2 regions of the Exiguobacterium sp. s46 genome follow, and region 2 is predicted to be linked to the other one. Evidence: riboswitches for the same ligand, from Rfam matches in the RefSeq annotation. Region 2 holds a riboswitch; the other holds the start of a gene.

Region 1 (11,736 bases), 430 kb from region 2:
ACAAAAACGGTACCACCGCTTGAAATCCGGACAGTTCGTTTCTTTAGAAACAAGGGCTTTTCAGCAGTTACAACGGGTCCTCGCTCAGATGGAAGCAAGTGAACGCGACTTACGCGACGGACGGATCGTCTTACCTGCTGTCCGGAACATGAAGCATCTAATTGGCGCTTCCGTCCTCCATCTTCACGCCGATTTGCTCGAGAAATGGCTTGAATTGAAATCCGGACAAGGATTCCAGCTCGACTTGCCGAATTCGTTAGAATCACGACTCTATCCGTATCAACGGACGGGCATTCAATTTCTGAAGAATTTAGACGCGCTAGGATGTCACGGGATTTTAGCCGATGAGATGGGGCTCGGGAAGACGATTCAAGCGATTGGTTATGTCGCGACGATTCCTGACCGTCGCGCGCTCATCGTCGCGCCGGCGTCACTACTCCGCAACTGGGAGGCGGAACTGAAGCGCTTTTTACCCGGTCGACCGGTTCATGTCGTCACTGGTTCTCAAGCCAGCCGACTCCGCGAACTGGAGCACTTACCTGACGATACGGTGACGATCGTCTCCTATACGACGCTTCGGACCGACGTCCGTCGCCACCCTGTATATGACGTCGTCTTCTTTGATGAAGCACAGCACTTGAAGAATCCGCAGTCACAAACGGTCAGTCAACTACGGCATCTGCAAGCAAAACGCCGTTTCGCCTTAACGGGAACACCACTTGAGAATCGTCCGCGTGATATCTGGTCGATCTTCCATGTTCTGTTTCCAGAATTACTGCCGGATTTAGCGACGTTTGAGAAATGGTCATTTGATGACATGCAACAGTTCATCCAACCGTTCTTATTACGGCGTGAGAAACAAGATGTCTTACAGGATTTACCGAAGAAACAGATCGAGCATCATTATGTCGAGCTCGGTCCGAACCAAAAACGCTTATATGCGTCGTATCTCGCCAAATTGCAACTCGAGACGCTGCAACACTTAGACGAGACGAAACGCGAAGATCGTCTGAAATTACTGGCTGGGTTAACGCGGTTGCGGCAAATTTGCAACGATCCGGGATTATTCGTCGAGGAGTACACAGGGGAAGCAACGAAACGAACGCGTCTACTCTCATTAATTGCCGAAAAACGGGCAGCCGGAAAGCGGATCTTGATTTTCTCGCAGTATACACAAATGCTCGAACGCATTCGCTCGGATCTCGCGCAACGTCACCTCCCCCACTTCCTGTTGACGGGTGAGACACCACTCGAAGACCGGTTGGCGTTATGCGATCGGTTCAATGACGGTGAAGTCGATCTCTTCTTGATTTCCCTGAAAGCCGGTGGAACGGGACTGAATCTCGCGTCTGCTGATACCGTCATCCTCTTTGACAGTTGGTGGAATCCGGCCGTCGAACAACAGGCAGCCGATCGCGCTCACCGGCTTGGACAACAGTCCGACGTGACGGTCATCAAACTGCTGACACGCGGAACGATCGAAGAAAAGATGACGGAATTACAAGATCGAAAAGCTCAGATGGTCGATGCCGTCCTGACGGCTCCAGACAGTGATGCCCTGACCGTCAAGGAACTCGTACATCTCGTAGAAACAAAGGAGGAACATCGGTGATCCTTGATCTCCTGCTTGGTTACCTTATCGGTAGTATTCTTGGCGGTACGCTCTGGAAGTACGTCAGTCGTACCGATTTGGCACAGGTCGGTTCCGGAAACATCGGTGCCCGCAACGCCCATCGCGCCGGTGGGCTCCCGGCTTTTTTATTCGTGTACCTGTTTGATGCCGCGAAGACGGTTCTTGCACTACAGCTAACAGACGCATTTTATCCCGTCGCTCTTGCCGTACTTATCGGTCACTTGTTTCCGTTGTTTCATCCGCGACGCGGCGGTAAAGGGTATGCCGTATTTTCCGGAATCGTCTTCGCCATCACGCCGTGGGCATATCTTGCCGGACTAGGCATACTCGGTCTGTCTTATCTCGTAACGAAAGATAGCGTCAAAGCGGGGCTGATTCCGGTTGTTCTGCTCCCGTTACTCCCTGTCTACTTTGACGCGGGACCCATCAATATCTTGTGTACCGTTGCTGTAAGTCTACTTGTCCTGTGGGCTCATGATGCACTTCACAAGCCAGTCATTACATAAGGAGGACGTCTCATGATCGACTTTTCCATTGCTACCGCTTCGGACGCGGAAGCAATCCATGAACTGAACTACCTCACCTTCACGGAAGAGATTCCGCAACATCAACCGAACACCGAACGGAAACGGATTGACCGGTTTCATGATCAAAATACCTATCTGATCGGCAAGGAAGACGATCGACTCGTCGCGATGATTGCCATTCGGAAGCATCGCCCTTTTTCACTTGAAGAAAAAGGCGTGACGTTAGATGAGACACTGACGGACCCAGCGGAAATCCGCTTACTCAGCGTTCGTCCCGAATACCGCAATAGTCGTACGTTCATGCAATTGATGCGTTTTTTGATGGTCTACTTGGAGCGGGAAACGATTGATCATGTCTATATCAGTGGTACGACACGGGAAGCTAAACTATATGCGCGGTTCGGCTTCACACCAATCGCAGCAACGCTCGGTAGTGGCGATGCCCAGTTCGTACCGATGTTGTTGTCGCGCGCAACATATGAACGATCCGTCATCGCGGACGTTTTACGTCCTCTGCATTTTCTAGCCGGTCCAGTCGAGGTTGCACCAACAGTCCGCCAAGCGGCACAACAAGCACCGCGTCCGCATCGGACGGCCTCGATGCGTCAGCTCGATCAAGATTTACGTGGTCGGATGTGTCAGTTGCTGGATTTGCCATATGTCTCGATGGCTGTTGGCAGTGGCACCCTCGCCAATGATATTGTCGCACAACAACTGAGTGGACATGGATTGATTCTAAACGGTGGCGAGTTCGGTCAACGCTTGATCGATCACGCGGCACGAGCAGGAAAGTCATTTGATATCCACCTGCTTCCGTCCGGTCACCCGATCGACTTGGAACAACTCGCAAGTCAACTGCATCAAACGGAGTACGACTGGATTTGGTTGACGCATTGTGAGACGTCTACGGGCGTTCTCTACGATCTCGATGCGGTAAAAGCGCTATTAGATCAACGAACCGCACTCATCGTCGATGCGATCAGCGCCGTCGGGACCGGACGTTTCTCATACGCTGGCTGCAGATTCGTCACGACCGTCTCCGGAAAGGCAATTGGGGGTTTACCGGGTCTTGCGTTCATCGGTCATACAGACAGCATCCTACCTTCTCCACGAATTCCACGTTATCTGGATCTCGGACTCTATGCGGAAGGCGTCGCCTTTTCCGGCTCATCGAACTTGTTGCTGGCTTGTCAGGCAGCGCTGGATGCCCTTGATCTCGATCAAGCAGCCATCAAGATGACCTATCTCGAACAAGCCGTTCGCGCTACTGGTTTCAACCTTCTTGCGACTCAAGAAGCGCAAGCGCCGGGAATTCTGACGATCGTTCATCCGTCGGCAACCGCTTTAGGAGACGCTCTTCGGATTCAGGGCTATCATGTTCAATATGAAAGCGACTATCTCGTCCGTAATCAATGGCTCCAAATCTCAACGATGGGACAGACGACGATGCGGCACATCGAACGTCTCATCCGCGTGTTGGTCCGTGAAAACCAACGCATCACCATAAAAAATGAAAAAAACGAAAGACCTCTCAACCCTTGATTTCAAGCGGTTTGGAGGTCTTTCGACTTTAAAAAATAAAAATTAGAGGTTTAAGGATTTAAAACATAGGGGTATAAACTCACTAGCACCGCATCAAACGGTGACTTACTCACACATGTTTCTCAATATCAGCGTAATGACCTGGGAGAGAAATGCAAAGTCACGAAAGCGTCAGATTCAAAGCGAGTCTGAAACCGATTGTCTTAGCATGTTTCATATTGTTCAGGACTTGTCCTGCTCCTACATTCATTACCTTTTGAGGGCTATACCAAATTCAAGGGGGAAATGAACATGTCAGTTAAATTAACAGCCGAAAAACGCGAGGTACGTCCACGCTCACTCCGTAAACAATTACGTCATGAAGGAAAAGCTCTTGGTGTCGTGTATGGTTACAAAGTGGAAAGTACACCAATCGCATTTGAAGAAAAAGAATTGCTTAAAATCGTTCGAGAAAACGGTGAGAACGTCTTGATTTCACTGAAACTCGACGGTAAAAATATTAACGTCTTGATCAACCGTCGTGATATGGATGTCTTCACACCAACTGTCGATCACGTTGAATTCATCGCTGTTAAAATGGATGAAGAGACAGAAGTCGAAGCAGACGTCGTACTCGTCGGCGAAGCAGCTGGCGCTAAAGTCGGCGGATTCCTGTCACAGACACTCTTTAAAGTAACAGTCGCAGCAACACCAGATAAATTACCAGAGAACGTCGAAGTCGACGTCACGAACCTCGAAATCGGCGATTCGATCTCTGTAGCTGATCTTCCGGAACAAAAAGATTTCCGTATCGTCACAGAAGGCGACATTCAAGTCGCAGCTGTCGTCGAATCTACACTCGAGCAGGATCTTGAGGAAATCGAAGAAGCAGAAGCTGAGGCGCAAGCGGAAGCTAGTGAAGACAACGAAGCGGAAGCTACGGAAGAGTCTTCAGAAGAAGCAAAAGAAGAGAACGAAGATAACAAATAAGTCGTTTATCGATACGCCCTTCGTGGCGTATCGTTTTTTTGTGTCTTGACAATAGACAGAAGATTGCCTAAAGTGAACAGCGTATCACCTATTACTATATCCACTAGGGGAGCCCATTTGGCTGAGACGATTCACTTCGGACCCTTCGAACCTGATCTAGTTCATACTAGCGTAGGAAAGTGGAGCGATCACATCCAATGACTCCTGCTGCGCGCAGTTTTTCTGAGGACCGCTCTCTTTTTTACGGAGGGCGGTCTTTTTTGGTGTCTCCCCCACTTAAAGGAGGACGAACACGATGCAACACTGGAAAATGAAAGAAATCATGGTCATGATGATGCTCGCCGTCGCTTGCGGGGTCATCTATCTCGGTTGGTCAACACTCTGGTTACCGATGTCTGCGATCTTTGGACCTGTCGGTGCCAACTGGATGTTTGGGATTTGGATCATCGCGAGCCCGCTCGTCGCAGCAATCATTCAAAAACCAGGTGCCGCCCTCATCGCGGAAATCGTCGCGGCAGCCGTCGAGCTGTTCACGGGTAGTCACTTTGGTTTATCGGCTCTTCTAATCGGGGTCTGCCAAGGGCTTGGCGCGGAACTCGTCTTTGCGATGACGCGTTATCACCGTTATGACACCTGGACATTGATGTTATCGGGTGTTGGAGCCGCAATTGGTAGCATTGTCTATAGTCTGATCGCGAACGGATTCGGTTACTACACGACGACGACGTTGCTTGCGACAACAGGTTTACAATTGATTAGTGGTGCATTACTCGGCGGCTTGCTTGCAGCGATTCTCGTCCGTCGCCTTGTTGCGACCGGTGTCTTAAACGGGTTTGCGGCAGGACGTGCGAAACGGGAAGTCGCATGATTACTGTCGACGATCTCAGCATCCGCTATACGGGTCAGATAAAATCGGTGCTCGATCATGTATCGCTGACGATCGAGCAAGGAACGACCCTTTTGCTTGGACGCAGTGGGAGTGGCAAGACGACACTGCTTCATGCCCTAGCCGGACTGACACCGGAGACGATCGAAGTCGAACAGACTGGTACCGTTACCCGGTCCGGTTCGGTCGGAGTGCTGTTCCAAAATCCAGAAGAACAGTTCTGCATGGAAACGATCGGACGCGAAATCGCCTTTAGCTTAGAAAACCGGTCGATTCCACGTGCGGAGATGGAGGAACGCATTGAACGCTTACTCGCACTCGTTGGTCTCCCTCTCCCCTTCTCGACACCAATCGCGAGTCTATCCGGGGGGATGAAACAGCGCCTCGCGCTCGCCGCGGTCCTAGCGCTCGAGCCGACGATCTTATTACTCGATGAACCAACGGCTCAGATTGACCCGATCGGGCAACACGAGCTGATGGCGTTGATCTTTCGGATTCAGAAAGAACATGATTTAACGATCGTCTTGATCGAGCACCAACTCGATGTCTGTTTACCGTACATCGATCAGGTTGTCTTACTTGAGAACGGATCGATTACTGCGACGGCGCATCCGCAGGATTTGTTCCCGCAGGCTTATACAGAGCTTCAATCGAAAGGCATCGCTGTTCCTTCTTTGTATCCGTACACGTTAGAGACGTTACCCATAGATGGACCACAAGCAGCGCGACTTCACGTGCTTCCTCCAGTCGCTACAGCAGGCATTCCCTTGTTACACGTCGCTGCATTATCGACGAAAGCCCCTTACCCGCTAACCGATGCGACATTTTCCTTGCAGACAGGAGAATGGGTGATGCTGCTTGGGGCAAACGGATCCGGGAAAAGTACGTTGCTTGCAACACTCGGTCGGTTGCTCTCGCATCAAGGAACATATCGGTTCCAAGAACGTCCGGCTCAGCGTTACTCCCGGCGACGCTTTTATGAGCACGTTGGCTATGTCTTTCAACAACCGGATCTGCAGTTTCTCAAACTGACAGTCGAAGCGGAAATCGACTGGAGTCACCGGGCAGCGACGAGTGATGAGCGCACAGCGTTGCTCGAACGACTGGAACTCGCATCTGTCAAACAGCAGTCACCGCTTGCGCTTAGTACGGGGCAACAACGACGGCTCAGCGTCGCGACGATGCTCGGGCAGACGAAGGATGTGTTGTTGCTCGATGAACCGACGTTCGGACAGGACGGATTGACGACACGGCGGCTCATGGAACAGTTGTTGACGGAACAACAAAACGGAACGACACTCGTCATGGCAACACACGATATGGAACTCGTCGCCCGATACGCGGATCGTGTCCTCGTCATGGAGCAAGGCCGAATTGCCTTTGACGGAAGTCCGAGCGAGTTATTCGCTGATGTTCCGTTACTCGAACGCTGTCAGCTACAACGTCCACTTTCGTACCAATTCCAGGAGGTGAAGCGCCATGCAGACGAACGCGTCACCGTTCGCTAAACTCAATCCTGTCATCAAGGGTAGCGGATTGTTTTTGATCATGTTTGCCTTGATTGCAACGAACGACTGGGTCAAGACGTTGGTGTTCCTGAGTTTTGCTATCGCGCTGCTACTCCTCTCCGGGTGGGGTCCTCGCGATTTCTTGAAACGACTCGCACCTTACAGTCTATTATTCTTATTGACGTTCTGGATGATGGCAGCCTTCGGCAAAGGAACGAATCCTCTATGGTCGTTTGGTTGGTTTCATGTCACATCGGAAAGTGTCATGCACGGCTGGTTACTTGCCTTACGGATGGCAACGTTCGTCTGCTTAAGTTTCGCTTTCGTCACGACGACCGATGCGACCCGGTTCGTGATGAGCTTGATTCACCAAGCAAAGGTGTCGCCTCGCTTCGCGTACGGATTTCTTGCCGGGATCCGCTTTCTTCCACATTTGATCGAAGAAGTTCGCGTCTTACGGCAAGTCCGGATGATTCGGAACGTTCACAGTCGCTTTCCTGGTGATGCGTTCCTATCAATCGGCTTACCGCTCTTCTCGCGATCGATCCAGCGGGCAGAACGGATGGCGATCGCTTTCGAAGCCCGTCATTTTTCAGCAGAACGGACATATTATGAAGTGCCAGTCGTTCAGCGCCAGGATGTTATCTATCTCATGGTCATCCTCCTGTTCATCAGTCTTGTCTTTTGGCTATGATTACCGCCACCCGTATCCGGGTACATTCTAGCAAGACAGATTGAAGGAGAACGACATGAAACGAATCCTTTTGATTGGTGCAGGACACGCTCACCTGCATTGCATTACCAATGGACCCACAGAAGACGTCGAGTGGCTGATTTTAAATGCCTCGACGTACCAATATTACTCGGGCATGTACTCCGGACTTGCTGACGGAACGTACGATATCGATGAGATCCGTATCGACGTCGCCGCACTGTGTCGCGCCTATGATAAACAGTTCATCGAAGAGACCGTCATCAAAATCGACCCCGATGAAAAAGTCGTCTTCGGTGCATCCGGCAGACGCTACACCTATGACGTCGTCTCGACGAATATTGGCTCGTTCGATTGGGCGGAAGATACGACACGATTATCGATTAAACCGAACTACCGGTTACCCGATACATTAAAGCGTCTGCAACAAGCAAAGCGTCCAGTCTTGATTGGAAGTGGTGCAGCGGCCGTCGAGATGGCGGCGTCCTTAAAAGCAGCGGGTGTACCGATCACACTGATCACGGATCCAGAGTTACTTTCAAGACACCCCGCAGCGGAAGCGATTGCGAGACGGTTAAAAGAACTCGATGTATATTGGATCCGAGAACGTCCAATAGATGACGAACCACCACTCCGCTTCAAGCATCACTCTCCAATCGAGTCGGATGCGATCATCCGCTTAACGGGTGCGAAAGCACCGGCATTGTTTGCAGACAGCAAGCTCTATACGGAAGACGGGTTCCTACTCGTCAATGAACAGTTGCAAGCGCTCAATCATCCAAGTCTGTTTGCTGCGGGTGACGCGGCGACCCTCGTCGCCTATCCCGATATTCCAAAGAACGGTGTCACAGCTGTCCGGCAAGCACCAATCTTACTAGCAAATCTCTTACGGTACGTCCAGGAAGAGGCACTGCAAACCTATCGTCCGCAAACGAACTATTTGACGATTTTATCGATGGGACCACGTCATGCAGTTTCAATGTATGGCAATCAGTATTCGACTCACCCGTTCGGTTGGTACCTGAAGCGCTGGATCGATCAACGGTTCATGCGGAAGTATCGCCCTTAAAAGTGTGCGCCGGCGCACGCTTTTTTCTGTACACAAAAACAAGCCATGGACGGGTGTCCATGGCTTGTTGGATTAGACGGTTTGATTTCCTTTAACGTACGAGAGTAACGTTTCGTTGAACTTCTCTTGTTCATCAAGCAACATACCGTGCCCACTCTCTTCGAAGACTTCAAGTCGTGCATGTGGGATTCCCTTTTGCATTTCTTCCGCGAACTCGAACGGACAAACTTGGTCTTTTTTACCGTGGATGATCAACGTATCGACTTTGATGTTCTCGAGTTTTCCACGTAAGTCTTCATCACGTAATGCGATTGCTGACTGAATCGTACCGTGGGACGAAGCGGCGATGCTAAGACCATGGAACCATTGTTGAAGTGGTTCTGGATGCTCCTTCGCAAAGAAGATTTCCCCAAATCCTTTGAGCATCGACGGACGATCTTGTTTCGTGTCGGCAATCAACGCATCGACTTCTTCTTTCGTCATCCCGTATGGATAGCCATCTCGCTGTGTAAAGACAGGTGCCGCAGCTCCTGCGAGGACAAGTTTACTAACTTTTGAATCTCCGTATTGCAAGAGATAGGACAAGGCGATTCCTCCTCCCATCGAGAAGCCAAGCAACGTGACATTCGTTAATTTCAGCTGTTCGATGACTTCATTGACGTCAGACGCCATTGTCTTATAATCGTATCCCGTTGCCGGCGCATCTGATTTGCCATAACCGCGATAATCGATTCCGACGTAACGGTACCCTTCTTCGACGAGCAGATTCTTTTGATACTCGAACATGTTGTTGTTTGCCGGCCAGCCGTGTAAAAAGACGACCGGTTGACCCGACCCGACATCCTCGACATAAATTTTCGTGCCATCAACTGCTTGAATGAATGTACCCATCATAAAACCCCCATAGTAATAGATTGACCGTGCATGCATCTAATATTCCCGAGTCAAGATATGTTAAACATCTTAATGTTAAAGTATTATAGAAAATTCTGTCTATTATAGAAATTATGGTAAAATATAGTCACTAGGATAAAGGAGGTTTTTCATGAGACGCTATATACATACGGGTATTCTCGCAGGCGTAGTCTTACTTGCCGGATGCGGTAAAGAACAATACTTAGACCTTACATACGATGTTAATTACTGGGGCGGTATTTCGACTACCTTTGATGGGCAAGAGATACCGGATCTCCCGAAAAAACAAACCGCTGCTTTGTTGAAGGTTTGCCAGCAAAAACCAGACATGAAGCACTTACCTGATCGATATGTGCAACACGAAGGATTTGACTTATACTTCCTGCCTCCGAGTATCCAAGGGCGTGAGTTCCAACACGTCCGTTTCCTGTCAGACGAAAAAAAGGACTATCTGGCTTGTCAGCCGATTCGCCATGCGGATTATGCGGTCCATCAGATCAAGCGAAGTGATTATCCATTCGTCGATTGGTCAAAACAACCGGTTAAAGCTAAATCGACAGTCGTTCGCTTTGGACCCGTTCCAAAAGAAGTGACAGATCAACAAAAACAGGAAAACGAAGATCGTAAAGAAGTAAAAGAGCTCGGACGGTACCTTTTCCCGTCCTATCAACTATCTTTGCCACCGGAAGGACAACTCGTCGTCTACATGAAAGAGAAAGGCAAAGATAAAGAACAAACACTCTTTGAGACGACCGAGTCACTATCCGGTTCCGAATTGAATTTAGCTTTTCGCGCTAGTCCGGATGGTGGTGTCCAACAATCGTCGATCGAGCTGATGTTCAGTGGTGACCGTGTCGGATTCCCTTCGACGATTCAAGAATATATGAATGGACAAGCCTATCAGATTGAGCGAAAGCAACTGCCGGATACGATTGCGACAGGTCAGACTGTCCAGTTCGCAACCGTTCGGAAACAAGAGGACGGAAAAGTCGTCCAAGAAACATCGATATATTTGCGTTTTAATAAAACCTACACAAAACCAGTGAATTACGATTATGGATTCCTTCAAGCATCCACAAGCGATTATGTCGGTTTCATCCATCAATCACCGAAACAGCTCATCGATAGCGATTATAAGTTCGTCTCAGCAATACCGGATAAACTAGCGAAAAAAATCGCTCAGGAATTAAAAGAGACCGACGTCATGGAGCCACAAGGCACAAAACTAAAGCAGAAAAAATTAACGTTGATGCGCGAAGGGAAAAGCCAAATGTTCGAGCTGTATGAACGCAAACGCGCTAAAAAGCTTGAAATCTATGTCGTCAAACCAGGATCAAAGAACGGTGCCAAGCTGTCGGGTACGACCAGTGAAGCACTTAGTGAGGTGCTTAATCAATGAACAAACGTTACTGGATCGGACTAACACTCGGTGCAACGCTAGCATTAAGCGGTTGCCAAAGTGACGCGCCGAATTTCAAATGGGATTACTTATCGCAAATGTATGACGGAGGGCAATTCAACGAAAAAGAATCTCGCACCTTGTCAGCTAAAGAACGAACTGTCATTCAAAAAACGTGCGCGTCTAAAGTGAGCGATGCACCTACCGATTACGCTGTCGGCGATATCTATTCCGTCATGATGACAAATCCGTTCGAGGATTATGAAGGTCAAACCGTTCGTTACGTTCAATCCGGAAAGAAGACTTACTTATATTGCGAAACGCCATTAAAAAGTGGATATTATCCGCTAGCAAAGAAAGACGATGTCTTCAAGAAGACAGCTCTGACTACACAACGACAGAACTTTAACATGAAGCCTACTGTATTAAAAAAAGACGATCGGTTCATTCGTAATGAGAAGGTTGCCGATCACTCCGCTCGAACATTAGAGCTCCCAGGTTCAGGTTACCTTGTCATCGACGCGACGGATGTCACGAAAAAAGATACACGGACGACGATCTTTACGTACACGCATT
Region 2 (11,736 bases):
AGAAGAAACAATCGAATTACTTATCCGCTTTTACAATGGACTACTCAGGAGTGAGTAAGGCACCACATGAATTCCGACAATTTATGAATCAAGAGGAAATATCAAAATATGAGCAAGAAAAAAATGTATTTGGATTACATGTCAATGAAGATGGATCGTGGGATCTACAATCATGGAAACGTGGAACAGAAAAGATGCAGACTTATTCTTTGCCGAAACCGGCAAAGACTAAAGGCATTTACTATAGACCGTTTCAACTAACGAAGCAAAAGTTGTACGTCAGCCGAATTGGCGATATTGTACAAAAACCAGGTACAAATCATATCTATGTGATTGATTTAAAGAAAAAAACAGTCCAATTAATGGACTTACCATTTCAATTAACAGAAGAGGATGAGGTACTTGCCATCTATCAGAATCGTGTCTTATACCGAAAGATGACTAATGATGCTAAGACAAGAGTTTATCTCAGAGACAACACAACATCGACACGATTAAAGTTTCTTGAGCGTGAAGAAATGTGGGATATACGTCTGATAGATGAAGGTGCGGTCGTAGGAATGACAGAGAACATGACTGATACGAAAGTAAAATGGTCAACGTATGACTTACGAACGAAGCAATTCAAGCAACATCACTATGACTTACCAAAGCTAGTGGCCAATGAAGTCCAACGCTACGCATCGACAAATATTAAAAATGATCTAGTCTATGCTCTCATTGAAACGAAGAAAAACGGAACGTCTATTTTTGTGTTGGATGCACAGAACGAAGAAGTTCAATACGAAGGCACGGTCAAATACGACATGCCTAAGAGTGATCTTCAGTTTAACGACATGACAATCAACTGAACCGTTAGGAAATAAAAAACAGTTATTTTTTTGAAACCTCCTGTTTTCTTCCAACGTATAAAGACTATACGAAGGGGGAACTCACATGCAATTCTTGATTTTTGTCGTCTTCGCAGTTGCCATGTACTGGTTCTACTACAATTTCTTACTCGGGTACCGTAAGAAAAACATCACAATGACGTTCGACGATCGGTTTTATTCACTCGACGAACATGTCTCAGCAATCGAACAAAAGCTCGCAACGGATGGGCACTCGGCACGTTATCTCGGTGACCGTCGCTTTGAAGTCGATGGTAAACCTTATCTGTTCCTCGAGCGGACAGTCTCAGTCGGTGGGGTTCCGACACAACAGACGATTCTCGAGCAGCAAAAAAAATAACTCTCCCGCGTGCGGGAGAGTTATTTTCGTTAGACGGGAATCCGATCCAGGGGATGCGGTTGCTGCGACGAGCGATACCAGCGGATGATCCAGTGATCGATGCCAATGTGATATGCAAAGCGTCCTGCAGCCAGTAAGGCGATTGACGCTGCTAAGAACAACGGGTTTAACGCAATCGTCCCAGCGAGTAAGTAATTGAGATTCATGATACTACCGATGACCAGTGCAGGGACCGTCAACAGACTAAGAAACAACAAGATCCCGACGACGAGTTCCGCGAACGGAATCAAGGCGTTGATCAGCCCGACGTTCGGTAAGGCGAGTTGCTCGATCCACGTCGCATACCACGAACTGACAAGTGCGTCTTCGCCAGTTGACTTCGCGAGTGCTCCTTCGAGAAACGGTTTCGCATCGAAGCCATTGATGTACTTACCGATTCCAGCGATGAACCACTGGATTCCGAGCCAGAGTCGGATGATCGTCAACAGACCGAGACCGATGATGTGTAATGCTTTCACTTTCAGACACTCCTCTACTACAACATAGTCCCCATCATACTGAAAAATCATCAGCGAAATGGGGACTATCATCATAACGTCATCGAACCGTCATCGACCTGTTACAAAAAAGGATAAGGTAACGGTTTCATGACCGTTGATCGAGGCGATGACTGATTGCAGTTAATAAAGCAGCAACGAGCGCAACCAGTCCACCGACGAGTGCCGTGTTCATCATCGGACCGTTCGCATAGACGATGCCACCGAGTGCCGAACCAAAAGCAATCCCGACGTTACTCGCAACCGGCATCAATGAAGCGGCGAGTCCTTTTGCTTCCGGATTGAACTTTTCAGCAAGGTCGATCAAGTAGATCTGTGTCGAAGTCGTTAGTAAAATCGACATCAACGACATCAAGGCGATGTTGAACAGACCAAGCGGAAGGGATGCTGTCGTGAAGTATAACGCAGCAAGAACGACTGCTTGCACGACGAAGACGAACCGTAAGCGTCCCATCGGATTTTTGCTAGCAATCTTGCCGGCAAGGATGTTACTGAAGATCGAGACGACGCCGTAAGCGAGCAAGATCGGACTGATCCACGTTTTCGCAATCCCAAGTTCTGTTTGCAGAATTGGTACGAGGTACGTGTAGACGACGTAGGTTGCCCCAAACCCAAATGACGGAATGAAGAAGGCGATCAGGATCCGTGGGTTGGCGAGCAATCCGAGCTGTTCCTTAATCGAACCAGAACCCGTCGATTGCTGGACCGGAACGATCTTTAAAACAGCGAGGAACGCGATTATTCCCATGACCGTCGTCAGCCAGAACGTGGCTTCGAAGCCAGCGTGTTGCCCGATGAACGTACCAATCGGAACACCTAAAACGTTCGCAAGTGTAAAACCACCGAAAATGAACGAGACGGCAACACCGCGCTTCGCGACAGGTACACCGTCACTTGCGACGACCATTGCGAGTGAGATCAAGACACCAGTCAGGATGGCTGTCAGAATGCGGGTTGCGAGCAATACTTCGTAACTTGGTGCAAAACTACTGGCAAGATTCAATAGTATCCAAGCAAGTAAGAGACGTAGGATCAGGCGACGCCGTTCCAGATGACCGGTCATCGACATGACGATCGGCGTACCAATCGCAAAGGAGATGGCAAATGCCGAGACGAGCGTACCAGCTGTTGCGATCGTGATATCAAGGGCTGAGGAGATTTCAGCGAGGATCCCGACGATGACGAATTCGCTTGTTCCGAGAACGAATGTCAGGAGCGACAACGTAGCAATCAAGAGCCAATCGCGTCGACTTAAACGAGTAGTAGGTGACATGGATGATTCCTCAATTCTAGCGCTTGCGCGCGAAACTATGAGTAACAGGATAGCATGAAACGATTTCGTCGGGTATCGCAAAGCGAGATTTCGGGAAAAGAACCATTATTCGAAATAGCGTGTGAATTTCCAGGCTTGCTGTTTTTTGCGTATACTAAAGAAGAAGACTACTTATAAAGGAGTGGAAACGATGCAAGCGACAGTGACATGGAACAAACAGATGGGGTTTAGTGGACAGACGGAATCAGGGCATCATCTTGCGATGGACGCAGCACCCGAAAACGGTGGTGAAAACCAAGCACCACGACCGACCGAACTCTTGCTACATGCCGTTGCCGGCTGTACTGGAATTGATATCGTCTCGATTTTAGAGAAGATGCGCTTGACGATCACCCATTTCGAAATGGATATCGAAGGAGAACGGGCAGAGGATCATCCGCGACGTTTTACGTCGATCTCGATTCATTACCGGCTTGAAGGTGATCTCCCGGAAGATAAGGTCCGTCGTGCCATCTCGTTATCAAAGGATAAATATTGTTCGGTCTCGCAATCCCTGAATGCTGAGATTTCCGTCTATTATTCGATCAATGGTGTGCGGAGCGAGGATCCTTTGTGAAGAAAGTAGTGCTGATCGGTTGCCTGTTGCTTGCAGGGTGTGCACAGGAGACGACGGAACCAACGAAACCATCACAACCGGAAACGAAGCATCCGACAGAAGAAAAGAAACCGAAGCCTGAGCCAACGAAAGAAGAACGACAACAAGCACGATTAAAGCAGCAACTTGAAGCGATGTCGACGTCAGAAAAGATCGATCAACTGCTCTACATCGGAGTCGCCGGCACGGAACTTTCAGCAGCTGACCGGAAACTGTTAAAGACGCATGCGATTGGTGGGGTCTTACTGCTCGGCGGAAACATCACGTCGGAAGAGCAACTCTTGACGTTCACGCGTGCGATTCAAGAGACGAACCAAAAACCGTATGCGTTCGTCGGGATTGATGAAGAAGGCGGACGCGTCAGCCGGGTACCGGATCAACGATTACGTCTACCGACGAGTCAACGGATGGCGCAAGGAGCAGATGAAGTGAAAATGGAAGACGTCGGACGTACGCTCGGACATTTGTCACGTTTTTATGGCTTCAACATGGACTTCGCGCCGGTCCTTGACGTCAACAGTAATCCGAACAATCCGATCATTGGCGACCGTGCGTTAAGTGCTGATCCGAATACCGTCGCGACGCTTGGTACGGCACTGATGCACGGGATGCAGGAGACGGGAACGATTCCGGTCGTCAAACATTTTCCCGGTCACGGCAATACGAGTGTCGATTCCCATGTCGGGCTACCGAAAGTGACGGCATCAAAGGAAGAATTGAAGCGGACGGAGCTGTTACCGTTCCAAGAAGCGATTCAAGAGGGCGCCGAGATGGTGATGGTCGCCCATATTCTCTATCCCGCGTATGACGATATGAATCCGTCCTCGCTCTCAAAGCCGATCTTGACTGACCTCTTGCGTCAACAACTCGGATTCAACGGTGTCATCATCACGGATGATCTCGTCATGGGGGCGATCACGAAACAATATGGTCTCGCAGAAGCGGCACGTCAGTCGCTCGTCAATGGAGCTGATATGGCGATGTTTTCAGAGGCAGGTGCTTACACAAAGGTCCATGCTGAAGTGATGCAAGCCGTCAAAGACAAAACGCTGACGCCGGAGATGCTCGATGCCAAAGTAATGCGCATCCTGAAGCTGAAGCAGACGTATGCCGACAGCCAAGAGCAACAGCGACCAACGAAATCGGAACTGATTCAGCAAGTGGAAGCGCTCAACTAGGACTAGCGAAGCAAAGCGACTCATGCTAGACTAATGGGGCAAGCCAATTAAACACGAAAAGACACTAGGGGAGTCTCCCAGCAGACTGAGACGGAAGTATCCGGACCCTTTGAACCTGATCTAGTTCGTACTAGCGGAGGGAAGTGGCTCGAAACCTTAGATATCCTTAGCGCTTCAGCGCATTTTCGGACCACTCCCTTCAACATCGGGAGTGGTCCTTTTTCGTATGGAAAGGAAGAACATGATGCGTCTACATCTGATTTCGACGGGATCCATCCATCCGATTGACGAAATAAAGACTTTTCAATCGCTTCAACCTTATACGGATCAGCTACATCTACGTGAACCGAACTTGTCAGCAGCAGAATTACTTGATCTGATTGACGCACTCCTTGCGCATGGTTATTCGCTTGATCAGTTAACCGTTCATGACCGGATCGATGTCGCCCATGTCGCCGGCATCGGTGTGCAGTTGACGCGCCGTTCCTTGCGTGTCCGCGATGTGCGACGTCATTTTCCGGACCTCGTCATCGGGAAATCCGTTCATTCACTAGCAGAGGCACTAGCAGCAGAAGCGGAAGGAGCCGACCGACTGCTGTACGGTCATATTTATTCGACAGCGTCGAAGCCGAACATGCCACCACGAGGGATTGACGCCTTGAAGCAAGTCGTCACCTTCACGACGAAACCAGTCATTGCAATCGGCGGGATCACACCAGAACGCATGCCTGAAATCGCAGCGACCGGGGCAACCGGAATCGCTGTCTTATCGGGTATTCTCGGTCAATCGGATCCACTCGCCGCCGTCAAGCGTTACCAGGGGGTTCGCGTATGACGGATCACATCATCATCGGCGGCGGAGTCATCGGGTTGACGCTTGCTTACGGTCTCGCCTGTCAGAATGAATCCGTCGTCGTCTTAGAACGTGGAACATGCGGACAAGGGACAAGCCGAGCGGCTGCCGGGATGCTTGCGACGGACATCGAGCTGAGAGCAGAATTGCATGCACTTGCCGCGCGAAGTCGTCGTCTGTATCCACTGCTTGCACGTCGTCTCGAGCGAGAGACAGGCATCGATTGTGGGTACCGGGAACAACCGTTTTTGTTAAAACGTAAAGGACGCGAGCATCTGTTTCCAGCTGTCGGTCAAATCGATCCACGACGACTGACGACTGCATTGATGTATGCCTTACACGCACGTGGCATATCGATTGAAGAACAGGTAGATGTCACACGCTTCGAAGAGAGCGATGACTTCATCAAGGTCGAGTCGAACGCGGGAACGTGGACCGGACGAACAGTGACGGTCGCTGCCGGACGCGGGTCGCAAGCCTTGCTCGATACAGCCGGCATTTCGATCGCGACATATGGGGTCAAAGGGGAATGTCTCGCCGTCCGTCTCGCGGGTCAGCCGTTACGCTCGATCCTGTTTGATGACGCCGTCTACCTCGTTCCGAAAGCAGACGGTCGGATTTTGATCGGTGCGACCGAACTGCCGCACGACGAGACGATCGGTGTCAGTGTCGCAGGGGTCACGTCATTGCTTCAAGCAGCAGAACGACTGTATCCACCGATTCGTGACGCGGTCATCGAAGAAGTCTGGTCCGGTATACGACCACAAACGGCGTCTGGCTTGCCATATATCGGAGTCGCCGATTCATCCCGTCGGATCTTCCTAGCGACGGGGCATCATCGGCATGGCATATTACTCGCACCGGCGACAGCGGAAGTCTTGGCAAATACATTACGGTTGATTCAGAAGGAGGAAGTCCGATGAACATTACGATTAACGGCAATGACCACACGATCGATCAGATTGAAACGATCGAGGACATGCTCACGCAACTTGGCTTAGGGGAAAAGCTCGTCATCGTCGAACAGAATCGACAAATCATCGATCGCGCGGCGTATGGTCAGACGGTCATTCGGGACAATGACACATTTGAAATCGTTCATTTCGTAGGAGGAGGATAAACATGCTGAAAATTGGAGAAAAGACATTTGAATCACGATTATTACTCGGAACAGGGAAATATACGGACGCTACCGTACAGCAAGAAGCAATCGATGCGTCTGCTTCACAAATCTTGACGTTCGCCGTCCGTCGGCTCGACATCTTTGACAAACAACAAGCGAATTTTTTGGAGTCGCTTGATTTAGCGAAGTACGATTTACTGCCGAACACGGCCGGTGCGAAGACGGCGGAAGAAGCTGTTCGGCTTGCGAAGCTTGCGCGGGCATCCGGTATGTGTGACATGGTCAAGGTTGAAGTGATCGGTTGCGACAAGACGTTACTACCTGATCCGATCGAGACGTTACGGGCTTCTGAAGAATTACTCAAAGAAGGCTTCATCGTCTTACCGTATACGTCGGACGATGTCGTGCTCGCACGACGACTCGAGGAACTCGGTTGTCACGCCATCATGCCGGCAGCGTCACCGATCGGTTCCGGGCAAGGCATTCTCAACCCACTTCATCTACGATTCATCATCGAGCAGACGACGGTCCCGGTCATCGTCGACGCCGGGATCGGTTCACCGACCGACGTCGCCTATGCGATGGAACTGGGAGCGGATGGTGTCTTATTGAACTCCGCTGTCGCCCATGCCCAAGATCCGGTCAAGATGGCGCACGCAATGCGACTAGCTGTCGAAGCAGGGCGCTTCGGATTCGAAGCGGGACGTATCGAGAAGAAACAGTACGCGGTCGCGAGTAGTCCAACGAGTGGATTGATTCGATGAACCGTTACTCACGACAAACTCGATTTCAACCAATCGGGGAAGCGGGACAAGCACGCTTGGCATCAGCGAAGGTGCTAATCATCGGCATGGGAGCGCTCGGAACGGCGTCGGCAGAGCAACTCGTCCGCGCCGGTGTCGGTGTCGTCCGAATCGTCGACCGCGACTATGTCGAGTGGAGTAATCTACAACGACAACAGCTTTATACCGAAGACGATGCGCGTCACATCGTACCAAAAGCGATTGCCGCAAAAGCACGGCTTGAAGCGATTAATTCGACGGTGACGATCGAAGCGCATGTAGTAGACGTCGACCGGGCAGCGCTGACGTGGCTTCTCGATGATATCGATCTAATCATCGACGCGACGGACAATTTCGATATTCGTTTGCTGATGAACGACATGGCGTTGATGCGTTCGATTCCGTGGATTTATGGTGGCTGCGTCGGCAGTTATGGGATCACGTTTACCGTCCGTCCCGGGGAGACGCCGTGTCTGCATTGTCTGCTCGATCAATTACCACGGGATCAGGAGACGTGTGATACGGCGGGGATTATCGGACCAGCTGTACAGATGGTCGCTTCCTTACAGGTGACGGAAGCGTTGAAGTGGTTGAGCGGAAAGACGGACGCCATGCGGACGCGCTTGCTTGCGTTTGATGTCTGGTCGAATACGTTTCAACAAATTAACGTCCAGTCACTGAAGCAAACGGAGTGCCCGTCGTGCGGCATCGAACCGTCCTATCCTTACTTATCGGATCAAACGGTTCGTTTCACGGCACTCTGCGGTCGGGATGCCATCCAAATCCGGGGAGACGGACAGCGGGATCTGGAACAGTTGAAACAACGTCTCCAGCCGGTCGCTGCGATTTCCGCCCATAATCCATATTTGCTGGCGTTTACGACGGACGAACATCGGATGGTCGCTTTCCGAGATGGACGCGTTCTGATTCATGGCGAAGCGGATCTCGTTAAAGCGAAACGCATCTATCATGCCTATTTCGGGTAACGTTCACAAAACAGTAAAAACTAATTTTAAATATATATGTTTTAAATGTTTGAAAAACAGGTAAATAAGACTTCAGACATAAATCAGTCTACAGGTTTTGAACGTGAAGAGGAGTGATTCAGATGAAACAAGAATTCGATCCAATCAAGGATCAGGCACAGACGGAAGACGCCCAAGCAGTTGTTCAGCAACCCAACTGGAATCCAGATCGGTACCGGACGAACTTGAACCCATTCTATCTGTCACCTTGTAGTGTCGAACGTAGAGAAGACGTGCATCAGGATGCATCGAAAATTCTCGAAGTCGAGACGTCGTCGCCCCTCCAACAACTTTTTGAACACAATCAAGCAACGCATAAATCAGAACAATCGGGCAAAAAATTTAAAACAGGCATCGTCGTCGGCGTCGGTGCGATCATCGGCGGATCGGTTTCTGTGATTCGTTCCGTTCAACGCTTTAGAAAACAACGGACGAAATAATACGTTCGTCGTAAGAGTGAAAAAGCAGGAGGCATTCGCCTTCTGCTTTTTGTGTTACCCTTTCGTTTCACAAAAGAAATGAGGGGTTTTAGTATGTATGTTGTTTCTACTTGTTATATCTAGATTTATCAGTTAGTTACATTATCAAATGCGGTAGATTTACCGTTCACGTAAACATCGATGATTTTATGTTCAGGATCTAATGTTAACTTGTAGACATGCTGCTTCTTTTTCCTATGAGTTTTAGATTCATTCAATTTAATCTTTAGCGTATCTCCTTGTTCCTCAAGATCAGTAGCAACTGTTTTCTTTGACTGATAAACAACATAAGCGACTTTGTCTTTCGTATTGATCAATTGCAAGGTATTAGCGGGATTGATCTTCGATTGGATAGCGTTAGGTACTATTTTTAGTTCACTAAAACTGAGTTTAGAATCGTTTACGTTACAGGCTGATAAAGTAGTACATAATACGATCAACAGTATAAGTCGTTTCATATTTTTCCCTCCTAGCTTTCAAATGAGAAGTATATATTGTATTTTAACAGTTCTTTAAAGTATACAGACCTCAAAAACTAATAAAATTTTCTATATTAGCCATAATATTGATTCATAAAAAAATTAAATGGTAAAGTAAATACTATTGATTAACTCATTTCTATAATTAAAAATAGCGATGTGATACCAAATTTAAACAATTTTAAGTTATTTAGTAATAGGAGGGTTTTAATTGCGTAAGATGGGATTTTGTTTTGTATTAGTAGCTTTGACTAAGCTATGGCTATCTATTTACTTAGCTGAGTTTTTATTTCTTAGAGAGCTAGAGGTGTACAAAAGTGTCGGAGGCGATGCGATTGACATGATTCCGAGCCTTACTTGGTGGATCATTCTTTTGGAATGTATCATAGGTATTACTTTGATTGTTACAGATGGGAAAAGAAAACTAAAACAGACTGTAGATAAAAAGTAAACGTTCTATCTATTTTCTATTGAAACTAATGTGTAGTTTCTCTCTTAGTCGAGAAGAATTACACTTTTTTTCGTCATTACGTATCATTGGATTGATGTGCAACACGAAAACTTCTGCTTTTTGTGTTCCAAACGGATGTTCGTCGCAGAACGAACGCTTGCATGCTACACTTAAGCTACTATATTCAAAAAGTGAGTGTGATGAAGATGAAATGGATACATACTGCCGATTGGCATCTCGGCAAAATCGTTCATGGCGAATCGATGCTCGAGAACCAGCGGGCGGTCTTAGCGGATTTTTTGACACTCGTCGACCGCGAACAACCGGATGCGATCGTCATTGCGGGTGACTTATACGACCGCGCCGTACCACCAACGGAAGCCGTCGAACTGCTTGACGAGACACTGGCTGCCTTGATCCTTGACCGGGATATCCCGGTCGTTGCGATCAGCGGAAATCACGATTCGGCCGAACGGTTAAGTTTCGGAACGACGTTACTCCAACGGGCCGGTCTGCATCTCGTCGGAAAACTAACGCCGGTCATTACTCCGGTTACGATCAAAGGAGTATCGTTTTATCCGGTGCCATTTGCGAATCCTGCGACCGTTCGGTACGTGCACAAGGACGAAACGATCAAGACACATGATGATGCGATGCGGACGATTCTTGCTGGATGTATTCCGGGTGGACCGAGTGTCCTCGTCGGTCATGCCTTTGTGATCGGTGGACTCGAGACGGATTCGGAGCGGCAATTGTCCGTCGGAACGGCAGGGCAAGTTAGCGCAAGCCAGTTTGCACCGTTTACGTATACGGCACTCGGTCATTTGCATAATCCACTTGCGATTCAATCCGAGACGGTTCGCTACAGCGGATCGCTCTTGAAATATTCATTCTCGGAAGCCCATCATGTCAAAGGGGTCGATGTGTTGACGTTGAACGATAAGGGTACGTTCGATCGCCGGTTCGAACCACTTGCACCAAAACGTGACTTGCGGGAACTGACTGGAAGTCTCAGTGAACTGACAGACCCGGCGTTCGTCGCGACACAAGACACGGACGATTACTTAAAGATCAATCTAACGGACGGCGAAGCCTTGATGGATCCGATGGGCAAGCTGAAAAAAATCTACCCGAATATCCTTCACCTCGAGCGAATTGGATTCGTCCGCGAGAGTACGCGGGCAGTCAAGGCGTCGCGGGAGCAAGTCAAGGATGCATCCGTTGCGGATCTATTCAGTGAGTTTTATGAAGCAGTCCGTGAAAAGAAACCGACGGAAGCGATGAAAGCCGTCCTGAAGGAGGAAGCGACATGCGCCCAGAACGACTGACATTACGCGCCTTTGGACCGTTTGCTGGTGAAGAGACAATTGATTTCACGGCACTTGCCGGACGGACGATGTTCGTCATCTCCGGAAATACCGGGGCAGGAAAAACGACGATCTTTGACGCATTGACGTTCGCCCTGTATGGCGAAACGTCAGGCGGCGAACGGGAAATGAGCGAACTGCGAAGTCATTTTGCCGTGCCCGAGCAAAAGACGGAAGTTGAACTGGAGTTTACGCTGAAAGAGGAACGGTACCGGATCATCCGCCAACCGAGTCAACCGCATCCGGTCAATAAAACCGGCTACTCGCATGAAGCCGAGCTCGCT

The links. Region 2 has a riboswitch for thiamine pyrophosphate ahead of KNQ08_RS02660 (thiamine phosphate synthase). Riboswitches for the same ligand answer to the same signal wherever they lie in the genome.
Region 1: another riboswitch for thiamine pyrophosphate. It lies ahead of KNQ08_RS05000 (ECF transporter S component); the one in region 2 lies ahead of KNQ08_RS02660 (thiamine phosphate synthase).

Annotation. Positions count from the first base shown of each region.
Region 1 covers NZ_JACSMY010000001.1:943,658-955,393, forward strand. The annotation lists gene KNQ08_RS04980 (DEAD/DEAH box helicase) at 1-1,612, shown strand, start outside; gene KNQ08_RS04985 (glycerol-3-phosphate acyltransferase) at 1,609-2,139, shown strand; gene KNQ08_RS04990 (GNAT family N-acetyltransferase) at 2,152-3,702, shown strand; gene KNQ08_RS04995 (50S ribosomal protein L25/general stress protein Ctc) at 3,994-4,671, shown strand; TPP riboswitch at 4,767-4,866, shown strand; gene KNQ08_RS05000 (ECF transporter S component) at 4,967-5,539, shown strand; gene KNQ08_RS05005 (ABC transporter ATP-binding protein) at 5,536-7,065, shown strand; gene KNQ08_RS05010 (energy-coupling factor transporter transmembrane component T family protein) at 7,037-7,759, shown strand; gene KNQ08_RS05015 (NAD(P)/FAD-dependent oxidoreductase) at 7,815-8,846, shown strand; gene KNQ08_RS05020 (alpha/beta fold hydrolase) at 8,919-9,737, opposite strand; gene KNQ08_RS05025 (hypothetical protein) at 9,892-11,160, shown strand; gene KNQ08_RS05030 (hypothetical protein) at 11,157-11,736, shown strand, end outside.
Region 2 covers NZ_JACSMY010000001.1:516,132-527,867, forward strand. The annotation lists gene KNQ08_RS02630 (hypothetical protein) at 1-851, shown strand, start outside; gene KNQ08_RS02635 (hypothetical protein) at 937-1,230, shown strand; gene KNQ08_RS02640 (DoxX family membrane protein) at 1,260-1,748, opposite strand; gene KNQ08_RS02645 (MFS transporter) at 1,876-3,060, opposite strand; gene KNQ08_RS02650 (OsmC family protein) at 3,251-3,676, shown strand; gene nagZ (beta-N-acetylhexosaminidase) at 3,673-4,893, shown strand; TPP riboswitch at 4,950-5,052, shown strand; gene KNQ08_RS02660 (thiamine phosphate synthase) at 5,135-5,728, shown strand; gene KNQ08_RS02665 (FAD-dependent oxidoreductase) at 5,725-6,669, shown strand; gene thiS (sulfur carrier protein ThiS) at 6,666-6,866, shown strand; gene KNQ08_RS02675 (thiazole synthase) at 6,869-7,633, shown strand; gene KNQ08_RS02680 (ThiF family adenylyltransferase) at 7,630-8,637, shown strand; gene KNQ08_RS02685 (hypothetical protein) at 8,760-9,116, shown strand; gene KNQ08_RS02690 (hypothetical protein) at 9,245-9,613, opposite strand; gene KNQ08_RS02695 (hypothetical protein) at 9,846-10,085, shown strand; gene KNQ08_RS02700 (exonuclease SbcCD subunit D) at 10,292-11,413, shown strand; gene KNQ08_RS02705 (SbcC/MukB-like Walker B domain-containing protein) at 11,395-11,736, shown strand, end outside.